2 regions of the Streptomyces sp. NPDC031049 genome follow, and region 1 is predicted to be linked to the other one. Evidence: riboswitches for the same ligand, from Rfam matches in the RefSeq annotation. Region 1 holds a riboswitch; the other holds the start of a gene.

Region 1 (14,220 bases):
CAGCGTCGCCGAAGTCTGGGACGCCTACCAGGACTCGCGTTACGGGCTCGCGACTCGCCGACTGCCGCTCCTGTTGGCCGACGCCCTCATCGCGGTGCAGGCGTACCAGGGGCGAGAGCGAGAGCGGGCGTACGAGCTGATGGCGATGACGTATCAAGGTGCCGCGATGGTGCTGACCAAGCTCGGCGAAACCGATCTGGCCTGGATCGCTGCCGACCGTGGGCTGGCCGCAGCACAGCAGTCAGGGAACGCGGTGATCACCGGATCTCTGTTCCGCTCTGTGGCTCACTGCCTTCTTTCGAACGGCCGCTTCGACGCAGCCGTGCAGCTCGTCGGGGATGCCGGGCAGTATCTGCGGCCAGGGCTCAACGACCCGACGCCCGAGTTCCTCTCTGTCTACGGGACCCTGTACCTGGCAGGCTCCATGGCGTCGGCTCGCGCGGATGACCGAGCGACAACGGGAGACTTCCTCGAGGAAGCGGCCCAGGCAGCCCGACGACTCGGAGCCGACGCCAACCACGTCTGGACCGCGTTCGGACCGACGAACGTCGCCATCCACCGGGTGGCCACGGCAGCCGAGCTGGGAGACATGCAGATCGCGGTGGATCTCGGGCCACAGATCGACACGGCCGGGCTGCCGACGGAGCGACGTACGCGGCACAACCTCGAAGTGGCTCGTGCGCTCAGCGCGCACAACCGGATGGATGACGCGCTCGCGAAAGTCCTCGAGGCGGAGAGCTGGGCACCTGAGCAGGTGCGGAGTCACTACCTGGCCCGGGAGCTGGTGCTGACGTGGGTGCGAGGGCAACGCGGCCGGCCGAGCCGGAGTCTGGCGGACCTGGCCGACAGGCTGCATGTGGTCTGAGCTGGGTACCCTCAGCTGCATGGCAGCCAACGCACACGAAGCGAAGATGGCGCATCCGCGTATGGCAGCGGGTGCGCTTTTCTTTGACGACGCGGGTCGAGTCCTCATGGTGGAGCCCACGTACAAGGACTACTGGGACATCCCTGGAGGCTACGTCGAAACCGGTGAATCTCCTCTGCACGCTGCCGTCCGCGAGGTCCGAGAGGAGCTGGGGATTACCCCGCGCATCGGGCGACTCCTCGCAGTCGACTGGGCCCCGAACGAGGCCGAGGGGGACAAGGTGCTGTACCTCTTCGACGGCGGCCAGCTCGACCGCGAGCAGTTGGCCGGCGTCGAGCTTCAGGCCGACGAGCTGAAGAGCTTCGCGTTCCTCACTCCGGAGCAGATCACCGAGCGCACCATTCCGCGGCTGGCCCGACGCATCCTCGCAGCGACAGAGGCCCGGAACGAAGCGGCTCTGGTGTACCTGGAACACGGTCAGAAGCCAGGCGACCGCGCGGCATGAATCGCGATGAAGCCGTCGGCCTGGTGCAGCGGCTCATGGATGGTTCCTACGCGGACGACGCTGAGTGTGACGTGATGATCACGGCCCTTGAGCGCGGCACTGGCTGTCCGCACATCAGCGACTACATCTTCTGGGCTTCAGACCCTGAGCCCACAGCCGAGAAGATCGTGGACCGAGCCTTGGCGTACCGGCCGTTCGCCCTGTGATCAGAGCGCGGTAAGACTTTCCCTACTTCATCAAGGCCCGCGCACGGCGCGGGCGCGCGCCGCCTCTGCGGCGCGGCCTGCCTCCTGTCTGCGCCCCGGCTGGCCGCGCCCGGCGGCGCGCTCGGCGGCTGCGGGCATGAAGTGGGAGACACCCTCTGTGGCTGGGGCGGTCGGCTCCACGGCTTTAGGCAGCCACTTTGGGGCGAGCCTCGAAGATCATGGCCCCAACGTCGTGCTTTAGCGGGCAGGTCCACAGACTGCCCGACGCGCCGGAAGCTTACGGGGCCATGATCACTCGCCCCAAAGCAGCTCCAGCCCAAAGCCGCTCCGCCGACCTCTCCGGAAAACCACTGCGCCGAGGCTAGCCCATCTGCAACAATTCGCCGTCAGGTCGATTCCGCGAAACAGGGGAGGGCGCGTGGAGGGGGAGACGGACGAGCTGGCTGCGATTCCGGATCACGCGACCGCAGCCGCATGGAATTACTACCGGTACCACTTCGCGCAGATCCAATACATGACCTCTGCAAACTTGGTGTTCGGTGACTATGAATCCCTTCTGGAGCGTCTCGGTGTAGCGTTTTCCGAGATTGCGCCAGACGGCCCAGAGGCGCTATTCCCGCATTGGTTCAGGCGGCGGGACTTCTATAAGGCAACACTAAATAAGAACCTCCCTATCATCGCTGAATACGGCATGACGCGGTGTATCGAAAACTTCCTGTCATACGTTTCCGAGATACTGACTGAAGTCCTGTCCCGCAGGCCGCACCTCCTCAAGAGCCAAGAACAGGTGACATACGAGGAGGTCCTTGCTCACGATTCCATCGAAGAGTTCGCCGCGTGGGCGGCGGAGCGGCGCGTCAGTCAACTGTCCTTCAAGGGGTTGGAAGAAATTGCCGTCTATATCGAAAAGCGCCTTGGTCTAGCGCTGCACGACAACGACTCTGACTGGCGCACTCTTCGACGAGGTGTGGCAATTAGAAATCTAGTTGTTCACCGGCGTGGAATTGCGGATGATCGGTTCGTGCGCATTGTCCGGGATGCGGAAAAAGGTAAGCGCTACGAATTCACGCTCAGAGATTACATCAACGTAGCAGTTGGTGCGAAGCGAGTGGTCCAAACCTTCGATGAAAAGGTAGCCGAAAAGTTTGGCCTACCGCGAACCCAAGAAGACGCTGACGGATTCTGGAGAAAGGGGGTCTGGGCTAGTGATAGCAATTCGGATACTTGAGTTCCCTGGGCCGTCCCTGGGCCGTCCGAAGCCGACCAACGCTGACAGTCGGCACCCACAGGTGACCACCCCCACCCCGCTCTGGCCTGGGCTCCCCGAGTCGATCTGCGACACTGGTACAGCCATGCCTAAGCCCGGAGAACTCACTTTCGTCGCCCCGCGCGGAGCCAAGAAGCCGCCGCGGCATCTCGCCGACCTCTCGCCCGCCGAGCGCAAGGAGGCGGTCGCTGCTGTCGGGGAGAAGCCGTTTCGTGCCAAGCAGCTCTCGCAGCACTACTTCGCGCGGTACGCGCACGACCCGGAGCAGTGGACGGACATTCCGGCCGGTTCCCGGGCCCGGCTGAAGGAGGCGCTGCTGCCGGAGCTGATGACGGTCGTCCGGCATCTGTCGACCGACCAGGGCACCACCCGCAAGACGCTGTGGAAGCTGTTCGACGGCACGCTCGTCGAGTCCGTGCTGATGCGCTACCCGGACCGGGTGACCATGTGCATCAGCTCGCAGGCCGGCTGCGGGATGAACTGCCCGTTCTGCGCCACCGGGCAGGCGGGCCTGGACCGCAATCTGTCCACCGCCGAGATCGTGCACCAGATCGTGGACGGGATGCGGGCGCTCAGGGACGGCGAGGTCCCAGGCGGTCCGGCGCGGCTGAGCAACATCGTGTTCATGGGCATGGGCGAGCCCCTCGCCAACTACAACCGCGTCGTGGGCGCCATCCGCCGGCTCACCGACCCCGAGCCCGACGGCGTCGGGCTGTCCCAGCGCGGCATCACCGTGTCGACGGTCGGCCTGGTGCCGGCCATCCACCGGTTCGCCGACGAGGGCTTCAAGTGCCGCCTGGCCATCTCGCTGCACGCGCCCGACGACGAACTGCGCGACACCCTGGTGCCCGTGAACACCCGGTGGAAGGTCCGGGAGGTGCTCGACGCCGGTTTCGAGTACAGCGCCAGGTCCGGGCGCCGGCTGTCCATCGAGTACGCGCTGATCCGGGACATCAACGACCAGGCCTGGCGGGGTGACCGCCTCGGGCGGCTGCTCAAGGGCAGGCCGGTGCACGTCAACCTGATCCCGCTCAACCCCACGCCCGGCTCCAAGTGGACCGCCTCGCGCCCCGAGGACGAGAAGGCGTTCGTCGAGGCCATCGCCGCCCATGGTGTGCCGGTGACGATCCGGGACACCCGGGGACAGGAGATCGACGGGGCGTGCGGTCAGCTCGCCGCGAGCGAGCGGTAACCTGACCGTCGTAAGAGCGGCCCTGTCATCGGGCCTCTCCACAACTTCACAGCGTTGACATCGTCATCAACCACGCAATTCCGACAGGGGAGCGCCACAGCGCTGAGAGTGCGGCACCGGCCGCAGACCCTCCGAACCTGGCCCAGGTCATTCTGGGTAGGGAGATCGGTCACCACTCGAGCTGTTGCGCCCTGCCCGGGAGCCGTCGGAGGCTTCCGGGCAGGGCCGCGTCTTCTCCTGGTCACCCAGGAGGAATCAGTGAGCAACACCACCAGGCGCGTCGCCGCGGCCGTCGCCGCGCTCGGCATGGCCGGCGGCCTCGCCGCGTGCGGGTCGTCCGAGGACGGCGGCAAGGGGTCCGGCGACCCCAGAACCGTGACCCTCGTCAGCCACGACTCGTGGGCCGCGTCGAAGGACGTCATCGCCGACTTCGAGAAGACCTCCGGCTACAAGGTCAGGGTCCTGGAGGACGGCGACGCCGGGCAGGCCGTCAACAAGGCGATCCTGACCAAGGACAACCCGCAGGGCGACGTCTTCTTCGGCGTCGACAACACCCTGCTGTCGCGGGCGCTGGACAACGGCCTGTTCCAGCCGTACGAAGCCAAGGGCCTCGACCGGATCGACGCGTCCTTCAAGATCGACGACAAGCACCGGGTCACGCCCGTCGACTACGGCGACATCTGCGTCAACTACGACAAGGCGTACTTCAGCGAGCACGAGCTGGCCCCGCCCGACTCCCTGGACGACCTGACCCGGCCGGAGTACAAGAACCTCCTCGTCACCGAGAACGCCGCCACCTCCTCGCCGGGGCTCGGCTTCCTGCTCGGGACGGTGGCCGAGTACGGGGACGACGGTTGGCAGGGCTACTGGAAGAAGCTCGAGGCGAACGGCGTGAAGGTCGTCGACGGCTGGGAGCAGGCCTACAACGAGGAGTTCTCCGGCTCGGCCGGCGGCAAGCAGGCCGGCGGCGACCGGCCGCTCGTCGTCTCCTACGCCTCCTCCCCGCCCGTCGAGGTGATCTACGCCGACCCCAAGCCGGAGACCGCGCCCACGGGCGTCGCGACCGGTACCTGCTTCCGGCAGACCGAGTTCGCCGGACTGCTGAGCAACGCGAAGAACCCCGACGGCGGCAAGGCGCTCATCGACTTCCTCATCAGCCGGAAGTTCCAGGAGGACCTGCCGCTGAACATGTTCGTCCACCCGGTGGTGAAGGACGCGAAGCTGCCCGCCGAGTTCACCGAGTTCGCGCCGGCCGTCGACAGCCCCCGGACCATGGACCCGGCGAAGATCGCCGACCACCGTGACGAGTGGGTCAAGACGTGGACGTCGCTCGTACTGAAGTAGCCGCCCGCCGCACGGGGAACGCGGCGCGGCTCGCCCTCATGGCCGGGCCCGTCGCGTTCTTCGGGGTGTTCTTCGCCTACCCGGTCGCCGCGATCGTCGCGCGCGGCCTCAGGGCCGACGGCACCTGGCACCCCGGCCGGATCGGCGAGGTGCTGACCGAGCCCGGCATCCGGGACGTGCTGTGGTTCACCACCTGGCAGGCCCTGGCCTCCACCGCGCTCACCCTGCTGATCGCCCTGCCCGGCGCCTACGTCTTCGCCCGCCTCGACTTCCCCGGCAAGCAGGTGCTGCGGGCCGTGGTCACCGTGCCGTTCGTGCTGCCGACGGTCGTCGTCGGCACGGCGTTCCTGGCGCTGGTCGGGCGCGGCGGGCTCCTCGACGACCTGTGGGGCGTGCGGCTGGACACCACCGTGTGGGCGATCCTGCTCGCCCACGTCTTCTTCAACTACGCCGTCGTCGTCCGCACCGTCGGCGGCCTGTGGTCGCAGCTCGACCCCCGGCAGGAGGAGGCCGCCCGGATGCTGGGCGCCTCCCCGCTGCGGGCCTGGCGGCAGGTCACCCTGCCGGCGCTGTCGCCCGCCGTGGCCGCCGCCGCGCTGATGGTGTTCCTGTTCACCTTCACCTCCTTCGGCATCGTCCAGATCCTCGGCGGGCCCACCTTCGCCACCCTGGAGGTGGAGATCTACCGGCAGACCTCCCAGGTGTTCGACCTGTCCACGGCCGCCGTGCTCACCCTGGTCCAGTTCGCCGCGGTCGCCGCGATCCTCGCCGTGCACGCCTGGACCGTACGGCGGCGGGAGAGCGCCCTGAAACTGGTGGACGCGGCCGGCACCGCACGCCGGCCGCGCGGGGCCGGGCAGTGGGCGCTGCTGGCCGGGGTCCTGGCCACCGTCGCCCTGCTGCTCCTGCTGCCGCTCGCGGTGCTGGTAGAGCGGTCCCTGGGCGCGCCCGGCCTCGGCTACTACCGGGCGCTGACCCGGGAGGACGGCGGCGCCTTCCTCGTCCCGCCGATCGAGGCGGTCGGCAACTCGCTCCAGTACGCCGTCGTCGCCACCGCCATCGCCGTGGCCGTCGGCTCGCTCGCCGCCGCGGCGCTGGCCCGCCGGGACGCCGGCCGCCTGGTGCGCGGCTTCGACGCGCTGCTGATGCTGCCGCTCGGAGTGTCGGCGGTGACCGTCGGCTTCGGGTTCCTGATCGCCCTGGACGAGCCGCCGCTGGACCTGAGGTCCTCCTGGATCCTGGTGCCGCTGGCGCAGGCGCTGGTCGGCGTCCCCTTCGTCGTACGGACGATGCTGCCCGTGCTGCGGGCGGTGGACGTACGGCTGCGGGAGGCGGCGGCCGTGCTCGGTGCCTCGCCCTGGCGGGTGTGGCGGGAGGTCGATCTGCCGCTGGTGCGGCGGGCGCTGCTGATCGCGGCCGGCTTCGCCTTCGCCGTCTCGCTCGGGGAGTTCGGGGCGACCGTGTTCATCGCACGGCCCGACAACCCGACGCTGCCGGTCGCCGTGGCCCGGCTGCTGGGCCGGCCGGGGGATCTGAACTACGGCCAGGCGATGGCCCTCTCGACGATTCTGATGCTGGTGTGCGCCGTGGCGCTGCTCGTCCTGGAGCGGCTGCGGACCGACCGGAGCGGGGAGTTCTAGACATGCGGCCGAGTCTGCTCAGCGTCGAGGGCGCCACCGTCCGCTTCGGCGGGCGCGCGGTGCTGGACGCCGTCGACCTGGAGGTCGGCGAACACCAGGTGGTGTGCGTGCTCGGGCCCAGCGGCAGCGGCAAGTCGACGCTGCTGCGGGCGGTGGCCGGGCTCCAGCCGCTGGACGCCGGACGGGTGCTGCTCGACGGGGCGGACCGGACGGGCGTGCCCGCGCACCGGCGCGAGGTCGGGCTGATGTTCCAGGACCACCAGCTCTTCCCGCAGCGCGACGTCGCCGGGAACGTCGCCTTCGGCCCCCGGATGCACGGCGCCTCCCGTGCCGAGCAGCGGCAGCGGGTGGAGGAGCTGCTGGAGCTGGTCGGGCTGCCGGACGCCGCCCGCCGGGCCGTCGCCGGGCTGTCCGGCGGGGAGCAGCAACGGGTGGCGCTGGCCCGGGCCCTCGCGCCCCGCCCCCGGCTGCTGATGCTGGACGAGCCGCTGGGCCAGCTCGACCGCTCGCTGCGCGAACGGCTGGTCGTGGAGCTGCGGGAGCTGTTCGGCCGGCTGGGCACCACCGTGCTGGCCGTGACGCACGACCAGGGCGAGGCCTTCGCGCTCGCCGACCGGGTCGTGGTGATGCGGGACGGGCGGATCGCCCAGTCCGGGACGCCGCTGGAGGTCTGGCAGCGACCGGCCGACGCCTTCGTCGCCCGCTTCCTCGGTTTCGACAACGTGGTGGAGGCGGCCGTCGCCGGCCAGGCCGCGGACACCCCCTGGGGCAAGCTGCCGGTGCCCGAGGACTCCCCGCAGGGCACTCGGACGGTGCTGGTCCGGCCCGCCGGAATCCGGCTCGTCGACGCCGACGCGGGCCTGCCCTGCACGGTCGCCGCCCGCACCTTCCGGGGCACCCATGTCGCCGTGCACCTCCAGCCGGAGGACGCGCCCCGGCTGGAGGCGGCGTGCGCGCTGCGCGCCGCGCCCGAGGTCGGGGACCGGGTCGGGGTCGAGTTCGACGTGGCGGAAATCGTGGTGCTCGACTGATCACCCCGCTCGTAGGGTGAGCGGCATGACACACCTCGCACACGACCGCTACTGCGACGAAGTCGCCCACCAGGTGGAGCAGTTCAGGTCCGTACTGGCCTGTGGTGCCGACCTGTCCGCGACCGTGCCGACGTGCCCGGACTGGACTCTCGAGGAGCTGGTACGGCATGTGGGGCGCGCCCTGCGCTGGGTGGAGCTGATCGTCCGCACCCGGGCCCAGGAGGACGTCCCGATCGACCGGGTGCCGGGGAACGAGGGGCCGGCGGGCCGGGGTGACGCCGCCGCGCTCGAGGCGTGGCTGGCGGAGTCCGGCGCGTCGGTCGTCGCGGCGCTGCGCGAGGCAGGGCCGGACCTGCGGGTGTGGACGTGGTCCGGGGCCGACACCTCCGGCTTCTGGGCCCGCCGGATGGCACACGAACTGGTCGTGCACCACGCGGACGCGTCACTGGCCGCCGGGCGGCCCTTCGCCGCGGTCGCGCCCGAGGTGGCGGCCGACGCGGTCGACGAGTGGCTGTGGATCGTGCGGTTCGCGCAGGAGGCCCTGCCCGACACCCCGGCGAACGAGCTGCGGCTGCCCGGCCGGTCCCTCCATCTGCACGCCACCGACACCCCGCCCGAGCTGAACGCCGAGTGGCTGATCGAACCGGCCGAGGACGGCGTGACCTGGCGTCGGGGGCACGAGAAGGCGGACGTCACCCTGCGCGGTCCGCTCACCTCCCTCCTGCTCGCCTTCTACCGCCGGACGCCGGTGGACGCGCCCGGGCTGGAGGTGCTCGGCGACCGGAAGCTGCTGGAGTTCTGGCTGGAGCGGGCGACCTTCGGGTGAGGGCCGGGGGACCGGCGCGCCGAGGGCTGCGGCCGAGGGGGTGGCGGGGCGGGGACGGCGATGGCCCGCCCCCGGGCGGGGACGGGCCACGAGTGTGCCGGTTCGCCAGGCGTCAGCGGTTGCCGTTCGCCCCGCGGCGGCGCATGCCGAAGAAGACCGCGCCGCCGCCGACCGCGACCAGGGCGGCCGCGATGCCGGCGATCAGGCCGGTGCTGGAGTCCGCACCGGTCTCGGCGAGGTTGGACTCACCGGCCGGCGACGGGGCGTTGCTCGAGGTGCCCGCGGGAGCGGTGCTCTCGCTCTCCGACGCCGCCGGGGCCGACGGGGACGGAGCGGGGGCCTCGGACTCCTCGGCCGGGGACGAGGTGCTCGCCGACGGGGTGGGCTCCGACGGCGTCGGAGCCGGCTCGTCGCCCTTGTCGCAGGCGGTCGCCGGGGTGACGAGGTTCGGCTTGATGTCCTCGTCGACGTAACCCTCGGCCTTGACGTGGACGCGGTACTCGGCGTTCGGCTTCCAGTTCTCGGCGAAGGTGATGGTGACGCCCTCGCTGGAGCCCTTGACGACCTGCTCGCCGACCTTCTTCGCGTCGGCGCCGTTGTTCTGGAGATAGACGGTCACGGTGGCGGGGACGCCGGAGGGGTCCTTGTCGGTGACGGTGATGACACCCTTGGTGCCGTCGCACACGGCGGCGGCGGAGAACTCGCTGATGTCGCAGGCGAACGCGTTGCCGGCGGCACCGACCGCCAGGGCGAGGGAGGCGGAGGCGACGCCGAGGGCGCGGATGCCACGGCGGGACGCCGTGCGGCTGGCTATGGACAGGACTGCCACGTTGGTCCTTTACAAGGTGCGCAGATTGCGGGGGGTGGATGGGGGCCGACACCGCGGCCGGCGGCTCGTTGCCGGTGGCCGCTGACGCGGCATCAGCACCCCAGGAGTCTCACTGGTCTATAAGCGTTGCATAAGCAGTGTCAACGCATATGCCACTCAAGGGCGTTGGCTTTGCCGTCTTATTAACCGACGGCACGTTTCAACGCCGCCATCCGGACGCTGAGATCCGGCCCCGCATACGCGTGCGGGCCGTCGCACCGACGGCCCGCACGGGGTGGTGGTGATGTCCGGTCAGCCTTCGACCGCCGCCGGGTCCATCCACACGACCTCCCAGGTGTGGCCGTCGAGGTCGTCGAAGGCGCGGCCGTACATGAAACCGAGGTCCTGGGTCTCGCCGGTGGGCGAACCGCCGGCCGCGATCGCCTTGTCCACCAGCTCGTCGACCTTCTCGCGGCTCTCGGCGCTCAGGGCGATCAGCACCTCGCTGGACTTCGTCGCGTCCACGATCTCCTTCTTCGTGAACTCGGCGTACTTCTGCCGGGAGAGCATCATCGCCACGATGGTGTCGCTGATCACGACCGAGGCCGTGGAGTCGTCGCTGAACTGGGGGTTGATCGTGTAGCCGAGCTCCGTGAAGAACTTCTTCGAGGCGTCGATGTCGTTCACGGGCAGGTTCACGAAGATCATCTGCTGGTACATGCGGGGCTCCCCATCGGTGGCGTGCCGTCGGTGTGCGTACGGTGTCGTGCTGTTCGGTGGGGTAGACCGGGGGGCCGGTCGGAACTCATCGGCGCTGCGGAGGTTTTCCGGGAACTTTTTTCGGCCGCTCGGGGCCGCGGGGCTAGGAGCCGCTCAGGGGCAGCGCCGCCAGTTCGGCGACGGCCAGCGTCAGCGGGAGGAACAGGGCGAGCAGCGCACCGGCGCGCACCGCGGCGGCGCCGCGCAGCGTCCCGGCGGGCGCGCCCAGGCGCAGCAGCGCGGACGTGGTCTCGGCGCGGGCGTGCTTGGCCTCGACGGCGGCGGTGAGCAGGGTCGCCACGGCGCAGCCGGCCACGACCAGCGCGCCCAGGGTGCTCAGCGGACCGAAGGCGGCCGTGTCGTCGGCGGAGTACGCCGTCACCGCCGCGTACGCCGCCGAGGCGACCGCGCAGACCACACCGAGCGGGCGGCCGATGCGGGTCGCCTCCTCCATGAGGACGCGGCCGGCCAGCAGGCGCAGGGCCCCGGGGCGGGCGGACTGGAGCAGGCGGCCGCACAGGTGGGTGAGGCCGGGGCCGGCCAGGGCCAGGCCGAGGGCGGTGAGGGCCCAGCCGATGAGGACGCCGGTGGAGGGGGTGCCGGTGCCGGGGGTGGTGCGGTGGGCGTAGGTCTCCACGGTGAGGCCCGCGGCGAGGAGGGTGATGCCCCAGGGGAGGGTGGTGAGGCCGGTGGGGTTGGCGGCGGAGCCGGGGTCCGGCGGTGAGAGGGTGCCGTCGGTCGTGGTCCCCGGGATGGGGTCGCTCTCCGGAGCCGGCGGGGTGCCTCCCCCAAAGGCGGTATCCCCGGCGCCCACCCGCACCGCCCCGGCGGCACGACTGCCCGCGGGCTGCGCGGCCGCGGTGGCGGGGCCGTCCGCGGGCAGGGCCGTCGGCCGGGCCGGGTCGGGGAGAGCCGCCCCGGGGGAAGCCGCCCCGGGGGGAGGCGCCCCGGGGGGAGGCGCGTCCGGCGTGGCGGCCTCCTGGGCGACCCCGCGTTTGCCGGCCGTGACGAAGCGGCCGTAGCGGCCGTAGGCGCCGAAGGTCTCCCGGGTGGCCAGGCCGTACGCGCCGAAGCGGCCGTAGCGGCGGGCCGGGTTCGCGGCGTCGGGGCGGGACGGGCGGGGCTCCCGGGGGCGGAGCAGCAGGGCGACCGTCGCCGACGCGGTCAGCGGGACCAGCGCGAGCAGGGTCAGCACCGCCGGGACGGGCAGTGGCTGCCCGGGGGCGAGGGCGCCGGCCGCGGCGCCGTCGAAGGGCGCGCCCGGCAGAGCGGGGGCGCCGCCCGTCAGGTCGCCGCGCAGGTGGAGGAAGGCCAGCAGCGCCAGTGCCGACCCCAGCGCGCAGGACAGGGCCGTGGTGGTCGCCGAGACGGCCATCAGCCGGCCGGGGCCGAGCCCGACGGCCGACAGACCGGCGCGGGGACGGGTGCCCGGGTCGGTGCGGGCCACGGCCACGGCGAAGTACACGGTCGCCGCGAGCGGTGCCGCGCACCAGGCGAGCCGGAGGGCAGAGGCGCCCGGTGCCTGCGGGTGGCTCAGCGCGTGACCGAGGGCGCTCAGCAGCAGGAACCCCGTGCCCGCCGAGGCCGCCGCGAGAAGCAGCCGGCGCAGCTGGACGGCGAGCCGGGCGCCGTGGGTCAGGCGGAGAGCGAGCACGCGGCCCGGCCTTCCGTGCCGGCGGCCCCGGAGGCCGTCGTGGTCTCGGCGACCGGCGGCAGGTGTACGGTCCTCACCCGCCGCCCGTCCAGCAGTGCCACCGTGCGGTCCGCGAGGGCCGCGGTCTCCGCGTCGTGGGTGGCCAGCACCACCGTGATGCCGTGCGAGCGGGCCGCGGTGGTGAGCGTCCGCAGCACATGGGCGCGGTCGGCCCGGTGCAGGGGCGCCGTCGGTTCGTCGGCGAACAGCACGGCGGGCGCGACGGTGAGCGCGCGGGCGATGCACACCCGCTGGCGTTCGGCCTGGCGGAGCTCGCGCGGGCGCTTACGGGCGCCCTGGCCGACGTCGAGGCGGTCCAGCCACTCCAGGGCCGCCTTCTTGGCGCGCCGCCGGGGGACGCCGCGCAGCATCAGGGGGAGGGCGGCGTTCTCCCAGGCGTTCAGCTCGGGGACGAGCGCCGGTGCCGGGTCGATCCAGCCGAAGCGGTCCCTGCGCAGCCGCTCACGGCTGATCGGCCCCATGGTGTGCACCGGCACGCTGTTGAACCAGACCTCGCCGCTCTGCGGCCTGAGGAGTCCGGACAGACAGCCGAGCAGCGTCGTCTTGCCGCTGCCGCGCGGCCCGCTGACGGCGAGGATCTCGCGTTCCCGGACACCGAGCGAGACGCCCTGGAGCGCGGGGGAGCCGTCGTTGTGCTGGAAGTGCAGGGCGCGTGCCCAGAGCACGTCGTTGTCCGGCGGGGCCACCATCGGCGTACACCTCGGTTCTGATCCGTTGTTCCCTGGGTCCTGTCCCCCTTACGGGGGAACGAGGGCAGGGCCTGTGGGTCACAGGGCACGCTAGGCAGGACGGGGTGGGAGCCCGGACAGCACGCGGCCCCGGGCCGCCGTTTCTCACTCGAACGGACGGCGCCGGGGCCGGAGACGATCTTCTTTCACGAAGATCGTGAAGACTGGCCGGAGGGCGGTCAGAGCTTGGTCCAGGCCTCCGTCAGCGTCGCGCGCAGGATCTGCTCGATCTCGTCGAACGTCTCCTGGTTGGAGATCAGCGGCGGCGCGAGCTGGACGACCGGGTCGCCGCGGTCGTCGGCCCGGCAGTACAGGCCGTTCTCGTACAGCTTCTTGGAGAGGAAGCCGTACAGGACCCGCTCGGTCTCCTCCTCGTCGAAGGACTCCTTGGTGGCCTTGTCCTTGACCAGCTCGATGCCGTAGAAGTAGCCGTTGCCGCGGACGTCGCCGACGATCGGCAGGTCGTGCAGCTTCTCCAGGGTGGCACGGAAGGCGCCCTCGTTGTCCAGCACGTGCTGGGTGAGGCCCTCGCGCTCGAACAGGTCGAGGTTGGCCAGGCCCACGGCCGCGGAGACCGGGTGGCCGCCGAAGGTGTAGCCGTGCAGGAAGGTGTTGTCGCCCTTGTAGAACGGCTCGGCCAGGCGGTCGGAGATGATGCAGGCGCCGATCGGGGAGTAGCCCGAGGTCATGCCCTTGGCGCAGGTGATCATGTCCGGCACGTAGTCGAACTTGTCGCAGGCGAAGATCGTGCCCAGCCGGCCGAAGGCGCAGATGACCTCGTCCGACACCAGCAGCACGTCGTACTGGTCGCAGATCTCGCGCACCCGCTGGAAGTAGCCGGGCGGGGGAGGGAAGCAGCCGCCGGCGTTCTGCACCGGCTCCAGGAAGACGGCCGCGACGGTCTCGGGGCCCTCGAAGAGGATCTGCTGCTCGATCTGGTCGGCGGCCCAGCGGCCGAAGGCCTCGGGGTCGTCGCCGTGGATCGGGGCGCGGTAGATGTTGGTGTTCGGCACCTTGTGCGCGCCCGGGACGAGCGGCTCGAAGGGGGCCTTCAGGCCCGGCAGGCCGGTGATGGACAGGGCGCCCTGCGGGGTGCCGTGGTAGGCCACCGCGCGGGAGATCACCTTGTGCTTCATGGGCTTGCCGGTGAGCTTGAAGTACTGCTTGGCGAGCTTCCAGGCGGTCTCGACCGCCTCGCCGCCGCCGGTGGTGAAGAAGACCTTGTTCAGGTCGCCGGGGGCGTGGTGGGCGAGGCGCTCGGCCAGCTCCACGGCCGCGGGGTGGGCGTAGGACCACACCGGGAAGAACGCCAGCTCCTGCGCCTGCTTGGCGGCG
Region 2 (14,220 bases), on a different contig from region 1:
GGGAACGAGCGCGAGGCCCTCGTCGGGCAGATCGGCGAGGCGGTCGCGGTCGGCGACGGGGCCGACGAGGACCTCCACCGTGTCGTGGTCGAGGCCCGGGGTGCGGCGGTGCAGCAGGGCGAACGGACGGGGATCGTCCAGCAGGCCGAGCAGGTTCATGGTCCGTGGCTCCTTCTCGGGGGAGAGGAGCGGGCCGCCGGACACACCGAAGGCCGCCCCTCGGGCGGCCTTCGCGATGTCGTGGGTACGCGCAGTCAGTGGGCCGCCGGATGAGCGGTCCACCACCAGTCCTGGTTCCGGGTCGGGTGCGCGAACATGCCTTGACCCTAGCGCATCAGCAGCAGATCGAGGCTGCGGTCGAGGTGACGCGTCAGTTCGGCGCCCACCGGGAGGGTGGCGGGGACGGCGTGGGCGAGCTGGGTGTGGCCCAGGCAGACGCTGTAGGCGAGCAGCCCGGTCGGGGCGGCACGGCACGGTCGTCGAGGTACTGTCCGACGACGCCGAGCCGGCCGCCACCGGCTCTCTCGCCCGCCCCACCCGCCGCGGCCGGTACGTCCGGCTGCTCCAGCGCCTGCCCTGGGACCGCCCGTCCGCGGTCGACGTCCCCGCCTCGCCCTCGCGGCGTCCCGGGCGGGAGAGCGAGCCTCGTCTCACTTGGTGAGCGGCGGAATGGACGGCGCATCCGACCCCGTAATGTGGAAGCCGTGACCGTGAACGCTAAGACCAGCGCGAGTGCTGGCAACACCTGGCGAGACCTGCCCGCGGCGCAGCAGCCCGAGTACCCCGACACCGAGGCTCTGCGCGCAGTGATCGCGGACCTCGAGTCGTATCCGCCGCTCGTCTTCGCGGGCGAGTGCGACCAGCTGCGCGCCCGGATGGCGGCCGTCGCCAAGGGAGAGGCGTTCCTCCTCCAGGGCGGCGACTGCGCCGAGGCCTTCGACGCGGTGTCCGCGGACCACATCCGCAACAAGCTCAAGACGCTGCTCCAGATGGGCGCCGTGCTCACGTACGCCGCCTCCGTGCCCGTGGTGAAGGTCGGCCGCATCGCCGGCCAGTACTCCAAGCCGCGCTCCAAGCCGACCGAGACCCGCGACGGCGTGACCCTGCCGACCTACCGCGGCGACTCCGTCAACGGCTTCGACTTCACCGAAGAGGCCCGCGTCCCGGACCCCGAGCGGCTCAAGCGCATGTACCACGCCTCGGCGTCCACGCTGAACCTGGTGCGCGCCTTCACCACCGGCGGCTACGCCGACCTGCGCCAGGTGCACGCCTGGAACCAGGACTTCGTGAAGTCCTCGCCGTCCGGCCAGCGCTACGAGCAGCTGGCGCGCGAGATCGACCAGGCGCTCAACTTCATGCACGCCTGCGGGGCCGACCCGGAGGAGTTCAAGACCGTCGAGTTCTACTCCTCGCACGAGGCGCTGCTGCTCGACTACGAGTCGGCGCTGACCCGCGTGGACTCCCGCACCGGGCAGCTGTACGACGTCTCCGGGCACATGGTGTGGATCGGTGAGCGCACCCGGCAGCTCGACCACGCGCACATCGAGTTCGCCTCGCGGATCCGCAACCCGATCGGCATCAAGCTCGGCCCGACCACGACGGCCGAGGAGGCGCTCCAGTACATCGACCGCCTCGACCCCGAGCGGGAGCCGGGCCGGCTGACCTTCATCGTCCGGATGGGCGCGGACAAGATCCGCGACCGGCTGCCGGAGCTGGTGGAGAAGGTGACGGCCTCGGGCGCGACGGTGGCCTGGGTGACCGACCCGATGCACGGCAACACCTTCGAGGCCGCCTCGGGTCACAAGACCCGTCGCTTCGACGACGTGCTGGACGAGGTCAAGGGCTTCTTCGAGGTCCACAAGGCGCTCGGCACCCACCCGGGCGGCATCCACGTGGAGCTGACCGGCGACGACGTCACCGAGTGCGTCGGCGGCGGCGACGAGATCTTCGTCGACGACCTGCACCAGCGCTACGAGACGGCCTGCGACCCTCGGCTGAACCGCAGCCAGTCGCTGGACCTGGCGTTCCTGGTCGCGGAGATGTACCGGGACCAGTGACGGCGCGCCCGTGGGACGGGCGACAGCGTGCCCATGACATGGGCGGGGAATGGGGCGCGGGTCACACAGGATCCGCGCCCCCTCCACTTTTGTGGCCCCGGCGGGATGGGTAAGGTTAGGTTTGCCTCACCGATAAGTCGGGCCTCCGGTCATCGGTACGGCACGACCATGTACCCCGCTCGGGAGGTGAACCGCGTGTTCGTCTGCAGCTGCTTCGGTGTCACCGAGGAACAGGTGAAGAGCCACGCGGAAGCCGGTGCCTGCACGCCCCGGCAGATCGCCTCCGCCTGCAAGGCGGGCACCGACTGCGGCGGCTGCGTCCGGCGCATCCAGGCGCTGCTCGGCCGTGGCGCCTGCCCCCGCCGGCAGCTGATCGACAGCGGTGAGCCCGCGCTCGCGGCAGAGGTGCCCGAGGCGGCCTAGCGCGCCCCCGGAACCGCGGCCGGGCCGTGGCCGCCCGGAGAGAGGCCGCCTACACGGAGTCCGGCCCCGAGGAGTCCGGCTGGGACTGCTCGATCACCGTCGACAGGTACAGCGACTCGCCCAGCTTCTCGATCAGGTCGAGCTGGGTCTCCAGGTAGTCGATGTGGTGCTCCTCGTCGGCGAGGATCGCCTCGAAGATGTTGGCCGACGTGATGTCGTTCTTGCTCCGCATCACCGCGATGCCCCGGCGCAGCCGGTCGATCGCCTCGACCTCGATCTCCCGGTCCGCCTGGAACATCTCGGTCACCGTCTGCCCCACTCGCACATGGAACAGCCGCTGGTAGTTGGGCAGGCCGTCCAGCAGCAGGATGCGGTCCGTGAGCACCTCCGCGTGCCGCATCTCGTCGAAGGACTCCGCGCGCGTGTACTTGGCGAGCTTGGTCCAGCCCTTGTGGTCCTGCAGTTTCGAGTGCAGGAAGTACTGGTTGATCGCGGTCAGCTCGGCGGTCAGCTGCTCGTTGAGGAATTCGATGACCTCGGGGTCGCCCTGCATCGCATGGGCTCCTTCCGCACGGGAACTGGCAGGATGCGCCGCATGATTGCACCGGCAGCGAAGATCGTCCAGTAAGTCTTGACTTAGTAAGTAAGTACAGGCTTAGTCTTAAATGTCGGAGTTGCGGTTTTTGCCGGACATCGACTTGGCCAGTTCGGGAGCATCGCCACCGGTCTGTCAGGATGGAGACATGGGTCAGCCGGTGGGACGCGAGCAGGGAGAAGGCGGTACAGGAGGAGCGGTACGGCCCGGGCTCCCGCCGGGACAGCGGCTCCAGCGCGGCTGGCCCGTGACGCACTACGGGCCGGTACCCAAGTTCCGCCCGGAGCGCTGGGAGTTCCGGGTCTTCGGCGCCACCGCCGACGGTGAGAAGCACAGCTGGAACCACGAGGAGTTCACGGCCCTGCCGTACACCACCGTAGTGGCCGACCTGCACTGCGTCACCAAGTTCAGCATGCTCGGCTCGGAGTGGGGCGGCATTCCCGCCACCACCGTCCTCGGCCTCGCCCCGCCGGCTCCCGCGGTCACCCATGTGATGGTGTGGGCCGAGTACGGATTCAGCTCCAACCTCCGGCTGTCCGACTTCGCCGCCGAGCACACACTCTTCGCCACCCACAAGGACGGCGAACTGCTCACGGCCGAGCACGGCTTCCCGCTGCGCCTGATCGTGCCGCACCTGTACGCCTGGAAGGGCCCCAAGTGGGTCCGCGGCGTCGAGTACATGACCGCCGACCGCCGCGGCTTCTGGGAGGAGCGCGGCTACCACAACATCGGCGACCCGTGGCGGGAGCAGCGCTACTCCTACCAGGAGGAGCCCGGCGACGGCCCGGAGCTGTAGCCCGGTCTCAGCCGTCCCGGAGCTTCTTCAGCCGCTCCACGTCCGCCGCGTGCCCCTCCTTGCCGCCCGGTGTCTCGATGACCAGCGGCACGCCCTCGGTCGCCGGGTGCGTCATCAGCTCCCGGAACGGGTCCTCGCCGATGTGCCCGGCGCCGATGTTGGCGTGCCGGTCCTTGTGGGCCCCGGCCACGTCCTTGGAGTCGTTGGCGTGGATCAGCTTCAGCCGGCCCTCACCGACCGTCTCCACGAGCAGGTCCAGCGTCCGGTGCATGCCGTGCGGTCCGGCCAGGTCGTGCCCGGCGGCGAAGACATGGCAGGTGTCCAGGCACACGCCCAGCTTCGGATGGGCGTCCAGCGCCTCGAAGTACGGCCCGAAGTCCCAGGTGCGCGAGCACAGCGACGCGCCCTGCCCGGCGGTCGACTCCAGCAGCAGGTACGGGTCGTCGTCGTGGGTCAGTTCCTCCAGCAGCGGCAGCAGGTGCTCGCGCACCTGCTTCAGCGCCACGTCCCGCGCCCGGCCGCCGGTCGCGCTGCCGGTGTGCACCACGACGCCGAGCGCGCCGATGGCCCGGCCGCGCCGCAGCGAGTGCCGCAGCGACTGAACCGACCGCTCCACGGTCGCCTCGGTGTGCGAGCCGAAGTTGATCAGGTACGGGGCGTGGACGTACGCGGGCAGCGACCGGGCCGCGCACGCCTCGCGGAACGCCTCGTCCTGCCGTGGGTTGCCCGCCGGGGTGGCCCAGCCACGCGGGTTGGCGACGAAGACCTGCACGGCCTCCGCCTCCAGGTCACGGGCGTAGGACAGCCCCACGGAGTGCAGGCCGCCGGCCACGGGGACGTGGGCGCCGACGGGGTTGCGGACGGCGCCGGAGTGTTGCGTGTTCACCCGTTCAGGGTGCCATGCGGACGCCCTCGTCCCGTCGGCGGACCGGCACCCCGGGGACCGGCCCCGCGGGTACCGGCCCCGTCGGCGGACCGGCCCTGCGCGGCCGGGCCCGGGAAGGGCGGGCGGCGTCCGCGGGACGTCGCCCGGTGGCGTGCGGGCCGTGGCCGGGGTGGGTGGTGGCGTCAGCGGATGGTGATCGTGACGGTGGAGCCCTTCGGGGCCGTGTCGCCGCCCTCGACGGACTGCTCCTTGACGGTGTCGCCGAACAGCCCGAGCAGCCCGCGGTCCTCCTCGACCCGGAACCCGGCCTCCTGCAGCTCCCGCCGGGCGTCGTCGACGCTGTCGCCGACCACGTCCGGGACCTCGATCATCTCGGGGCCCTTGGAGAGGGTCAGCGTCACCGTGTCGCCCTCGGCGGCCCGGCTGCCGCTGCCGGGTGTCTGCCGGGCGACGCGGCCCGCGTCGTGCTCGGAGTGGACCCGCTCGGTCGCGGTCTTCACCTCGAGGCCGGCCTCCTCCAGCTCGGCCCTGGCCTCGTCCGCGTCGTCGCCGGTGACGTCCGGCACGTCGACCGGGCTGCCCTTGCTGACCGTGAGCGTGACGGCCGAGCCGGCGCGCACCTTGGTGCCCTTGGCCGGGCCGGTGGAGATCACCATGCCCCGGCGCACGTCCTCGCTGAACTCCCGCGTGACCATCCCGGGCTCCAGGCCCTGCTCCTTCAGCAGGGACCGCGCCTCCTCCAGCCGGTAGCCGTCGACGTCGGGGACCCGCACGGTCTCGGGGCCCTTGGAGATGGTCAGCGACACCGAGTCGTGGCTGCGGATGCGGGCGCCCGCCTTCGGGTCGGTGCTGATCACCGTGCCCCGCTCCACGGTGTCGCTGTAGGCCTCCCGCACCCGGCCGACGTCGAGCCCGGCCTCCTCCAGCCGGTCCCTGGCCTGCGCCTCGGTCTTCTCCAGCAGCGGCGGGACCTTGGTGAACTGCCCGGAGTTGATGTACCAGACGCCCGCGCCGACGCCGAGCACCATCAGCACGGCCACGACGACCGCCATGGGCCCTCGGCGCAGGGCGGTCCGGCGCCGGGGCGGCAGGGGCGGCGGGGACCGGAACCGGCTGGTGCGCTGAACCCCGTCGGTGCCGGCCCCACCGCCTCCGCCGTCGGGGCCGTCCCCGTCGACCGGCAGCGGCCGGGGGAGGGTCAGCGCGCGCGGGATCACACTCGTGCGGTCCTCGGCGTTGTCGTGCTCGGCGGTCAGCGCCTGCGGCGGCACCGCGTCGAGCTCCTCGTCGCCGAGCCGGGCCCGCGCCTCGCGGACCCGGGCGAGCAGCGCCACCGCGTCGTGCGGGCGGATCTCGGCGTTCCGTGCGGTCGCGGAGGCGACCAGCTCGTCCAGTTCGTACGCCATGCCGGGCACGGCGGCCGAGGGCGGCGGGACGTCCTCGTGGAGGTGCTGGTAGAGCACCTGGGCGGGGGAGTCCCCGGCGTGCGGCTTGCCGCCGGTCAGCATCTCGTACAGCACGACGCCGCACGCGTACACGTCGACCCGCGGGTCGGCGGTGCCGTGCTCGATCTGCTCCGGCGCGAGGTAGGAGACGGTGCCGAGGACCGAGCCGGTGGTGTGGGTGACGGTGTCCACGGCGCGGACCAGGCCGAAATCGGCGACCTTGACCCGGCCGTCGTCGCCGATCAGGACGTTCTCCGGTTTCATGTCCCGGTGGACGAACCCCGCGCGGTGCGCCGCGCCGAGCGCGGCGAGGACCGGTTCCAGGACGTCCAGCGCGGCCCGGGGCTGGAGCGCCCCGCGCTCGCGCAGCAGGTCGCGCAGGGTGCAGCCGGAGACGTACTCCATGGCCAGGTAGACGTACGCCCCGTCGGTGCCCTGGTCGAAGACCTGCACGACGTTGGGGTGCGCGAGCCGGGCCACCGACTTCGCCTCACGGATGAACCGCTCGACGAACGACGCGTCGGCCGCGAGCGTCGGGTGCATCACCTTCAGCGCGAGCACGCGGTCCAGGCGGGTGTCCACGGCCCGGTAGACCGTGGCCATCCCGCCGACCGCGATCCGCGCGTCGACGCGGTACCGGCCGTCGAGCACCTGCCCGACCAGAGGGTCCTGAAGGGTCGTGTCCACGCAGGTGAGTGTACGAGCCACCACGGACACCCGGCGGCCCGAAAGCCTTCACCCCCCGCTACTGAAGCGCACCTGTGACGCTTCCCACGCACGACGGGAAAACCCGGGCGACGCCGGATCAGAACGCGGGGCGCTCGGGGTCCAGCACCGCCAGCCCCTCCCCGGGAGACGACGCCGTCGCGAAGTGCCGCCGGGGGATCCGCCCCGCCAGCCGGGCCAGCCGCCCCGCCTCCACGGCACTGCGCATGGCGGCGGCCATCAGCACCGGCTCCTGAGCCCGGGTGACCGCCGAGGCCAGCATCACCCCGGCACACCCCAGCTCCATGGCCAGTGCCGCGTCCGACGCCGTCCCGGCCCCCGCGTCCAGGATCACCGGCACGCGCGCGTGCTCCACGATCAGCTGGAAGTTGTGGGGGTTGCGGATCCCGAGCCCGGACCCGATCGGCGACCCCAGCGGCATGATCGCCGCGCAGCCGACGTCCTCCAGCTTCCGCGCCAGCACAGGATCGTCATTGGTGTACGGCAGCACCGTGAAGCCGTCGTCGACCAGCGTCTCCGCGGCCTCCAGCAGTTCGATCGGGTCCGGCAACAGCGTCCGCTCGTCGGCGATGACCTCCAGCTTGACCATGTCGGTGCCGAGCGCCTCCCGCGCGAGCCGGGCGGTGAGCACCGCCTCCCCGGCGGTGTAGCAGCCCGCGGTGTTCGGCAGCACCCGGATGCCGAGCCTGTCCAGCACCGACAGCACGGACCCGTGCACGGACGGGTCCACCCGCCGCATGGCCACCGTGGTCAGCTCCGTACCGGAGGCCACCAGCGACCGCTCCAGCACGTCGAGGCTGGGGGCCCCGCCCGTGCCCATGATCAGGCGGGACGTGAAGGACGTACCGCCGAGGACGAAGGGATCGTCGGCCATGGGTCAGCCTCCTTGGACGGCGGTGAGGACTTCGACGCGGTCGCCCTCGGCCAGCGCGGTGGACGACCACCGCGCGCGCGGGACGACGGTTTCGTTCAGGGCGGCGGCCACACCGGACGGCGCCTCGGTGAGGGTCCCCACCAGGGCGTCGAGCGTGGTTCCGGGAGCCACCTGACGCGGCTGCCCGTTGAGCGAGACGGTGACCGGAGTCTGTGCGACCTGGGTGTTCATGCGGACTGCTCCGTGAGGGCGGGGGCGGCGTCGAAGCGCCGAGGCGAGAAGGGGCGGGCGTCCTGCGGGAGGTCGCCCGTGGTCAGGGCGTGCGCCATGACGTCACCGGTGACGGGCGTCAGCAGCACGCCGTTGCGGTAGTGGCCGGTGGCCAGCAGCAGGCCGTCCAGGGCGCTCGGGCCGAGGATCGGCGCGTTGTCCGGGGAGCCGGGCCGCAGCCCCGCCCGGACCTCCGTGAAGGGCAGCTCGGTGAGTCCCGGCACCAGCTCGTGGGCGTCGCGCAGCAGCTCGTACACGCCCCCCGCGGTGACCGTGGTGTCCCAGCCCATCTCCTCGCTGGTCGCGCCGATCACCAGTTCGCCGTTCTCGCGGGGCACCAGGTAGACGTGGTTGCCGCGGACCACGGCGCGCACCGTCCGGCTCAGCAGCGGCGCCGGGTGCTGCGGCATGGACAGCCGCACCACCTGCCCCTTCACGGGCCGCACCGGTGGGCGGACGTCGTCCGGGACCCCCGCCAGCCGCCCGCTGAGGCTGCCCGCGGCCAGCACGGTCCGCCCGGCCGCCAGCCGGGTGCCGTCGGCCGTGACGACACCGGTGGCCCGGTCCCCGGCGACCGTGAGCCGCTCGGCCCGCACCCGGTGGAGGACCACGCCCGCCCGCTCGCAGGCGGTCACCAGCGCGTGGGCCAGGCGCCGGGGGTCGATCTGATGGTCGCCGTCCACCCGGAGCCCGCCGCGCACGCCCGGCGCGAGCATCGGCTCCAGGCGCCGGCAGTCACGCCCCGACAGCCACTCCGACTCCAGACCGCACTGCCCCTGGAAGGCGTGCAGTTCCCGCAGGTGGGCGCGGTCGTCGGCGTCCAGCGCGACGGCCAGGGTGCCGCAGCGGCGGTAGCCGAGGGCCTGCCCGGAGGCCTCGGCCAGCTCGGCAGCGAACTGCGGATAGCGGCGGGCCGAGGCGAGGTTCAGCGCGAGCAGGGTCTGCTCGCCGTAGTGCAGCTCCGTGACGGCGGCCAGCATCCCCGCCGCGACCTGGGCGGCCCCGCCGCCCGGTTCGGGGTCCACCACGGCCGTGGTGAGCCCGCGCTGCGCGGCCCGCCACGCCGTGACCAGGCCGATGATCCCGCCCCCGACGACGAGGACGTCCGAGGTGCCCGTGCTGCTCGTGGGCGGCGTACCTGTGGGCGACATGGGCGTCCAGCCCCTCCCTTCGCCGGCATGACCCGGATCAGGTTCGTACGGTCGGAGGCCGCCAGCCTCCCTCTCAGCCCGGTGCGTCCGGGCTCCCGCGAGTGCCTTACGTTGGCCACCCTAACGGTTCGTTCACCGCCTCTGTAAGGGAGCATCCGCCCGTGGCACGCCCGCTCGACGGTCTCGTCCTCGCCCCCGTCGCCGACCAGGCACCCGGCCAGGTCGGTACCGGCACCCGCTTCACCTACCACGAGAAGGACGGCGTCGTCTGGGCCGAGTACGCCGGCGGCGACGTCGTACGCGGCCATCTGGTGGGCACGCGGGAGGGCGACCGGCTCGACTTCCGCTACGTGCAGCTCAGGACCGACGGCAGCACGGCGTCCGGGCACTGCGTGTCGACCGTCGTCGACCTGCCGGACGGGAGGGTGCGGCTGGAGGAGAGCTGGGAATGGGAGTCGGGGCCGGGGCGCGGCACCAGCGTTGTGGAGCAGGTCACGGCGCACGGCCGCTGACTGACAAACCGTCAGGTGTCTAAGGTGATCAGGTGAGCGAGCAGACGCGGGAACGGGGACGGGAACAGGGCGCGCCGCCCGGCCACGTGGTCGTGGTCGGCGCGGGCATGGCCGGTGTGCAGACGGCGGTGGCCCTGCGCGAACAGGGGTTCACCGGCACGGTGACGCTGATCGGCGCGGAACCCCACCAGCCGTACGACCGGCCGCCGCTGTCCAAGGCGGTGCTGCTCGGCACGGCCGAGGGCTCCGCCTTCGACGTCGACTTCGAGGCGCTCGGCATCGAGCTGCGGCTCGGCTGCGAGGCACGGGACCTGCGCCCCGGAGCGCACGTCCTGGACACCTCCGCGGGCCCCGTCCCGTACGACGTCCTCGTGCTGGCGACCGGTGCCGAACCGGTCCGGCTGCCCGGCATCGAGGGCGTGCCCGGCGTGCACCTGCTGCGCACCCTGGACGACGCCGAGCGGCTGCGCCCGGTGCTCGTCCGGCAGCACGACATCGTGGTCGTCGGCGCCGGCTGGATCGGCGCCGAGTTCGCCACCGCGGCGCGCGAGGCGGGCTGCGCCGTGACCGTCGTGGAGGCCGCCGACCGGCCGCTCGCCGGCGCGCTGCCCGCCGAGGTCGCCGCCCCGATGACCGCCTGGTACGCCGACGCCGGCGTCGATCTGCGCACCCACGCGCGCGTGGAGCGCGTGGAGCCCGGCGCCGTGGTCCTCGACGACGGCACGCGCGTACCGGCCGGCGCGGTCGTCGTCGGCATCGGCGCCCGGCCCGCCACCGCCTGGCTCGCCGGCAGCGCCGTCGAGCGGGGCACGCACGGCGAGGTCCTCGCCGACGACCGGCTGCGCACCTCCGTGCCCGACGTCTACGCGGTCGGCGACTGCGCCTCCTTCCCCTCCGGCCGCTACGGCGAGCGGCTGCTCGTGCACCACTGGGACAACGCCCTCCAGGGGCCGCGGACGGTGGCCGCCAACATCCTGGGCGCGGCCACCGGCCGGGCGCCCGCGCTCTACGATCCGGTGCCGTACTTCTGGTCCGAGCAGTTCGGGCGCTTCGTCCAGTACGCCGGCCACCACGCGTCGGCCGACACCACGCTGTGGCGCGGCGACCCGTCCGGCCCGGCCTGGACCGTCTGCTGGCTGCGCGAGGGCCGCCTGGTGGCCCTGCTGGCCGTGGGCCGGCCCAGGGACCTCGCGCAGGGCCGGCGGCTGATCGAGTCCGGTGCGCGGATGGACCCGCGGCTGCTCGCGGACCCGGCGAGGCCGCTGAAGTCGGCGACGGCGTAGGGGCCTGGCGCGCGCGGGTCGTCCGTGGGGCGGCCCCGGGCGGGCTCCTCACCCGTCCGCCCGACCCGGACGGGTCCGGCTTCCGACTGTCAGTGGCAGATGGCAGGCTTGAGACGTGACCGAGATTGACGCAAAGACCGATGCTCTCGTCCCCGCCTGGCTCACCCTCCCCGACATCGCCGAGATGCTCGGCGTCGAGGTGACCCGCGTGCGGCAGCTGGTCAAGGAGGGCCAGCTCATCGCCGTACGCCGGGGGGAGAACAGGGCGCTGCACGTCCCCGCGGACTTCATCGACGGAGACAAGGTCGTCAAGGGCCTGTCCGGAACGCTGACGCTGCTGCGGGACGACGGCTTCACGGTCGAGGAGATGCTCGAGTGGCTCTTCACGCCCGACCCGTCCCTGCCCGGCACCCCCGCGCAGGCACTGCGCGAGAACCGCGGCACGGAGGTGAAGCGCCGGGCGCAGGCCCTCGCCGTCTGACCCGCCGCACCGACGGCGTACGGGGCCACGGCCGACCGTGGCCACGGCGACCGCGGCCACGGCCGGGCACGGCCACGGTGAGCCGTGGCCCCGTACGCCACGGACAGAGACACCGACACCGACACCGACACCGACACCGACACCGACACCGACCGGTACCCTCCGATCCGCTGACGAGGGCGGCCGGATCTCCGGACCGCCACCGACACCGACCGGGGGCACACCGGTCCGCCACCGGCGCCGGCCGGCTCGCCCGGCCCGCCACGACAACGGGGGACACCCACGCATGGCCGACACCGCAGTCACCGCCCGCGCCCGGCTCGCCGACGCCCGGCTCTACCTGTGCACGGACGCCCGCAAGCGCCAGGGCGACCTGCCCGAGTTCCTGGACGCGGTGCTGGCCGGCGGCGTGGACGTCGTGCAGCTGCGCGACAAGGGCATGGAGGCGGCCGAGGAGCTGGCCCACCTGGAGGTCTTCGCCGAGGCGTGCGCCCGGCACGGCAAACTCCTCGCCGTCAACGACCGCGCGGACGTCGCCCACGCCACCCGCGCCGACGTGCTGCACCTGGGCCAGGGCGACCTGCCCGTCCCCGCCGCGCGCGCCATCCTCGGCGAGGACGTCCTGATCGGCCGCTCGACCCACGCCGAGCCCGAGGCCGCCGCGGCAGCCGCGCAGGACGGCGTGGACTACTTCTGCACCGGCCCGTGCTGGCCGACCCCCACCAAGCCCGGCCGCCACGCGCCCGGCCTTGACCTGGTGCGGTACACGGCCGCGCTGGGCACGGACCGGCCCTGGTTCGCCATCGGCGGCATCGACCTGGGCAACCTCGACCAGGTCCTGGACGCCGGGGCCCGCCGGGCCGTCGTGGTCCGGGCGATCACCGAGGCGGACGACCCGGGAGCGGCGGCGGCCGAGTTCGCCAAGCGGCTGCGCCAGGTCTGAGCCGCGCCGGCCGCCGGGGTCCGCCGGCAGCGTCCAGCCGCCGGGGGTCCGCCGGCCGTGTCCAAGGGATGGACAGAAAATCGACAATCCGGACGAAATACCTGCGTCCGGTTGGGGGACCGACGACCCCTGGCTAACCTGCCCGTATGGCCCTCGGAACCGCATCCACCAGGACCGATCGCGCACGCACGATTCGCGACATCCTGGCCACCGGCAAGACGACGTACTCGTTCGAGTTCTCCGCGCCGAAGACGCCCAAGGGCGAGAAGAACCTGTGGAGCGCGCTGAGGAGGGTCGAGGCGGTGGCGCCGGACTTCGTCTCCGTCACCTACGGCGCCGGCGGCTCCACCCGCGCCGGCACGGTCAAGGAGACCCAGCAGATCGTCGCCGACACGACGCTGACCCCGGTCGCCCACCTCACGGCCGTCGACCACTCCGTCGCCGAGCTGCGCAACATCATCGGCCAGTACGCCGACGCGGGAATCCGCAACATGCTCGCCGTGCGCGGCGACCCGCCCGGCGACCCGATGGGCGAGTGGGTCCCGCACCCGCAGGGCCTGACCTACGCGGCGGAGCTGGTCCGGCTCATCAAGGAGTCGGGAGACTTCTGCGTGGGCGTGGCCGCCTTCCCGGAGATGCACCCGCGCTCCAGCGACTGGGACACGGACGTGTCGCACTTCGTCGACAAGTGCCGGGCCGGCGCCGACTACGCGATCACGCAGATGTTCTTCCACCCCGAGTCCTACCTGCGCCTGCGCGACCGGGTCGCCGCGGCCGGCTGCGACACCCCGGTGATCCCGGAGGTCATGCCGGTGACCAGCGTGAAGATGCTGGAACGGTTGCCAAAGCTCAGTAACGCCTCGTTCCCGGACAGCCTCAAAGAGCGGATCCTCACAGCGAAGGACGATCCGGCGGCTGTACGCTCCCTTGGGATCGAGTTCGCCACGGAGTTCTGCGCGCGACTGCTGGCCGAGGGTGTCCCCGGCCTGCACTTCATCACGCTCAACAACTCCACGGCGACCCTGGAAATCTACGAGAACCTGGGTCTGCACCACCCCCCGCAGGCCTAGACCGGTCGCACGTACATACGACACACTGCGTAGCGGCCACTGGGAGAGGGGCGTACATGGGCTGGACGGTCCTCTACATCGCGTTCGGCATCGTCGCGTTGTGGCTGCTGGGTGAGGTGCTGCTGCAGTACAAGGCGCGCCTGCGCTGGCGGCTGCTCGCCTTCGTCGGCTTCCTCGGCGTGGTGGTCGGCGTGCTGATCCCGTCCGTCGTCGTCATCGCGCTGGGCGCCGCCGCCTTCGCCGTCGGACAGACCTACGTGACCCTGTCGTTCCGCCGCGGCTTCGCGGCCGGCTGGGCGGTCAACGCCCCGGCCGGCCTCGTCGGCAGCCGGCGCGCCCGGCCCGAACGGGGCCGCCAGGAGCCGACGTTGGAGGTCTCCGGCCTCGAGGCGTCCGACCCGGCGTACGGTTCGGAGTACGGCGACGCCTCCCCCGCACGCGACCGCGACGCCGGCTCCTACGGCTACGACGACCACGACCGCGACGACGTCTTCACCCCGGCGCGCCCCGCCGAGCCCACGGCGGCGGAGACCACCGCGGTCTACGAGCCGCAGCCCATGCCGGACGACACCGGCTCCTACGGCGTCTACAGCGACACCGGCTACGGCCAGGAGCAGCACGCCCCGGCCGCCGCCCACACCGCCGACGCCTCCTACGCCTACGACTACTCCGGCTACGGGCAGCAGGGCTACTACGACACCGGCGGCG

Evidence for each region. A riboswitch is a leader RNA that binds a small molecule or an ion and turns the genes downstream of it on or off. The one in region 1 is predicted to bind thiamine pyrophosphate.
Region 2: linked by a shared signal. The riboswitch ahead of thiO (glycine oxidase ThiO) and the one ahead of ACZ45Q_RS27850 (thiamine ABC transporter substrate-binding protein) in region 1 are both predicted to bind thiamine pyrophosphate.

What each region holds. Positions count from the first base shown of each region.
Region 1 covers NZ_JBVIGC010000019.1:91,465-105,684, forward strand. The annotation lists gene ACZ45Q_RS27825 (helix-turn-helix domain-containing protein) at 1-865, shown strand, start outside; gene ACZ45Q_RS27830 (NUDIX domain-containing protein) at 885-1,370, shown strand; gene ACZ45Q_RS27835 (e9imm peptide) at 1,367-1,576, shown strand; gene ACZ45Q_RS27840 (hypothetical protein) at 1,995-2,804, shown strand; gene rlmN (dual-specificity RNA methyltransferase RlmN) at 2,929-4,035, shown strand; TPP riboswitch at 4,111-4,216, shown strand; gene ACZ45Q_RS27850 (thiamine ABC transporter substrate-binding protein) at 4,342-5,379, shown strand; gene ACZ45Q_RS27855 (ABC transporter permease) at 5,418-7,019, shown strand; gene ACZ45Q_RS27860 (ABC transporter ATP-binding protein) at 7,022-8,050, shown strand; gene ACZ45Q_RS27865 (maleylpyruvate isomerase family mycothiol-dependent enzyme) at 8,076-8,876, shown strand; gene ACZ45Q_RS27870 (LAETG motif-containing sortase-dependent surface protein) at 8,989-9,705, opposite strand; gene ACZ45Q_RS27875 (VOC family protein) at 9,997-10,404, opposite strand; gene ACZ45Q_RS27880 (hypothetical protein) at 10,547-12,097, opposite strand; gene ACZ45Q_RS27885 (ABC transporter ATP-binding protein) at 12,079-12,846, opposite strand; gene ACZ45Q_RS27890 (aspartate aminotransferase family protein) at 13,065-14,220, opposite strand, start outside.
Region 2 covers NZ_JBVIGC010000005.1:75,270-89,489, forward strand. The annotation lists gene ACZ45Q_RS10240 (anthranilate synthase family protein) at 1-159, opposite strand, end outside; gene ACZ45Q_RS10245 (trp operon leader peptide) at 255-317, opposite strand; gene ACZ45Q_RS10250 (class II 3-deoxy-7-phosphoheptulonate synthase) at 705-2,057, shown strand; gene ACZ45Q_RS10255 ((2Fe-2S)-binding protein) at 2,226-2,480, shown strand; gene bfr (bacterioferritin) at 2,530-3,033, opposite strand; gene ACZ45Q_RS10265 (sulfite oxidase-like oxidoreductase) at 3,224-3,871, shown strand; gene ACZ45Q_RS10270 (deoxyribonuclease IV) at 3,879-4,757, opposite strand; gene pknB (Stk1 family PASTA domain-containing Ser/Thr kinase) at 4,940-6,889, opposite strand; gene ACZ45Q_RS10280 (thiazole synthase) at 7,008-7,802, opposite strand; gene thiS (sulfur carrier protein ThiS) at 7,806-8,033, opposite strand; gene thiO (glycine oxidase ThiO) at 8,030-9,223, opposite strand; TPP riboswitch at 9,221-9,332, opposite strand; gene ACZ45Q_RS10295 (avidin-fold protein) at 9,385-9,735, shown strand; gene ACZ45Q_RS10300 (NAD(P)/FAD-dependent oxidoreductase) at 9,768-11,018, shown strand; gene ACZ45Q_RS10305 (Rv2175c family DNA-binding protein) at 11,134-11,499, shown strand; gene thiE (thiamine phosphate synthase) at 11,786-12,442, shown strand; gene metF (methylenetetrahydrofolate reductase [NAD(P)H]) at 12,589-13,512, shown strand; gene ACZ45Q_RS10320 (SCO2102 family sporulation regulator) at 13,569-14,220, shown strand, end outside.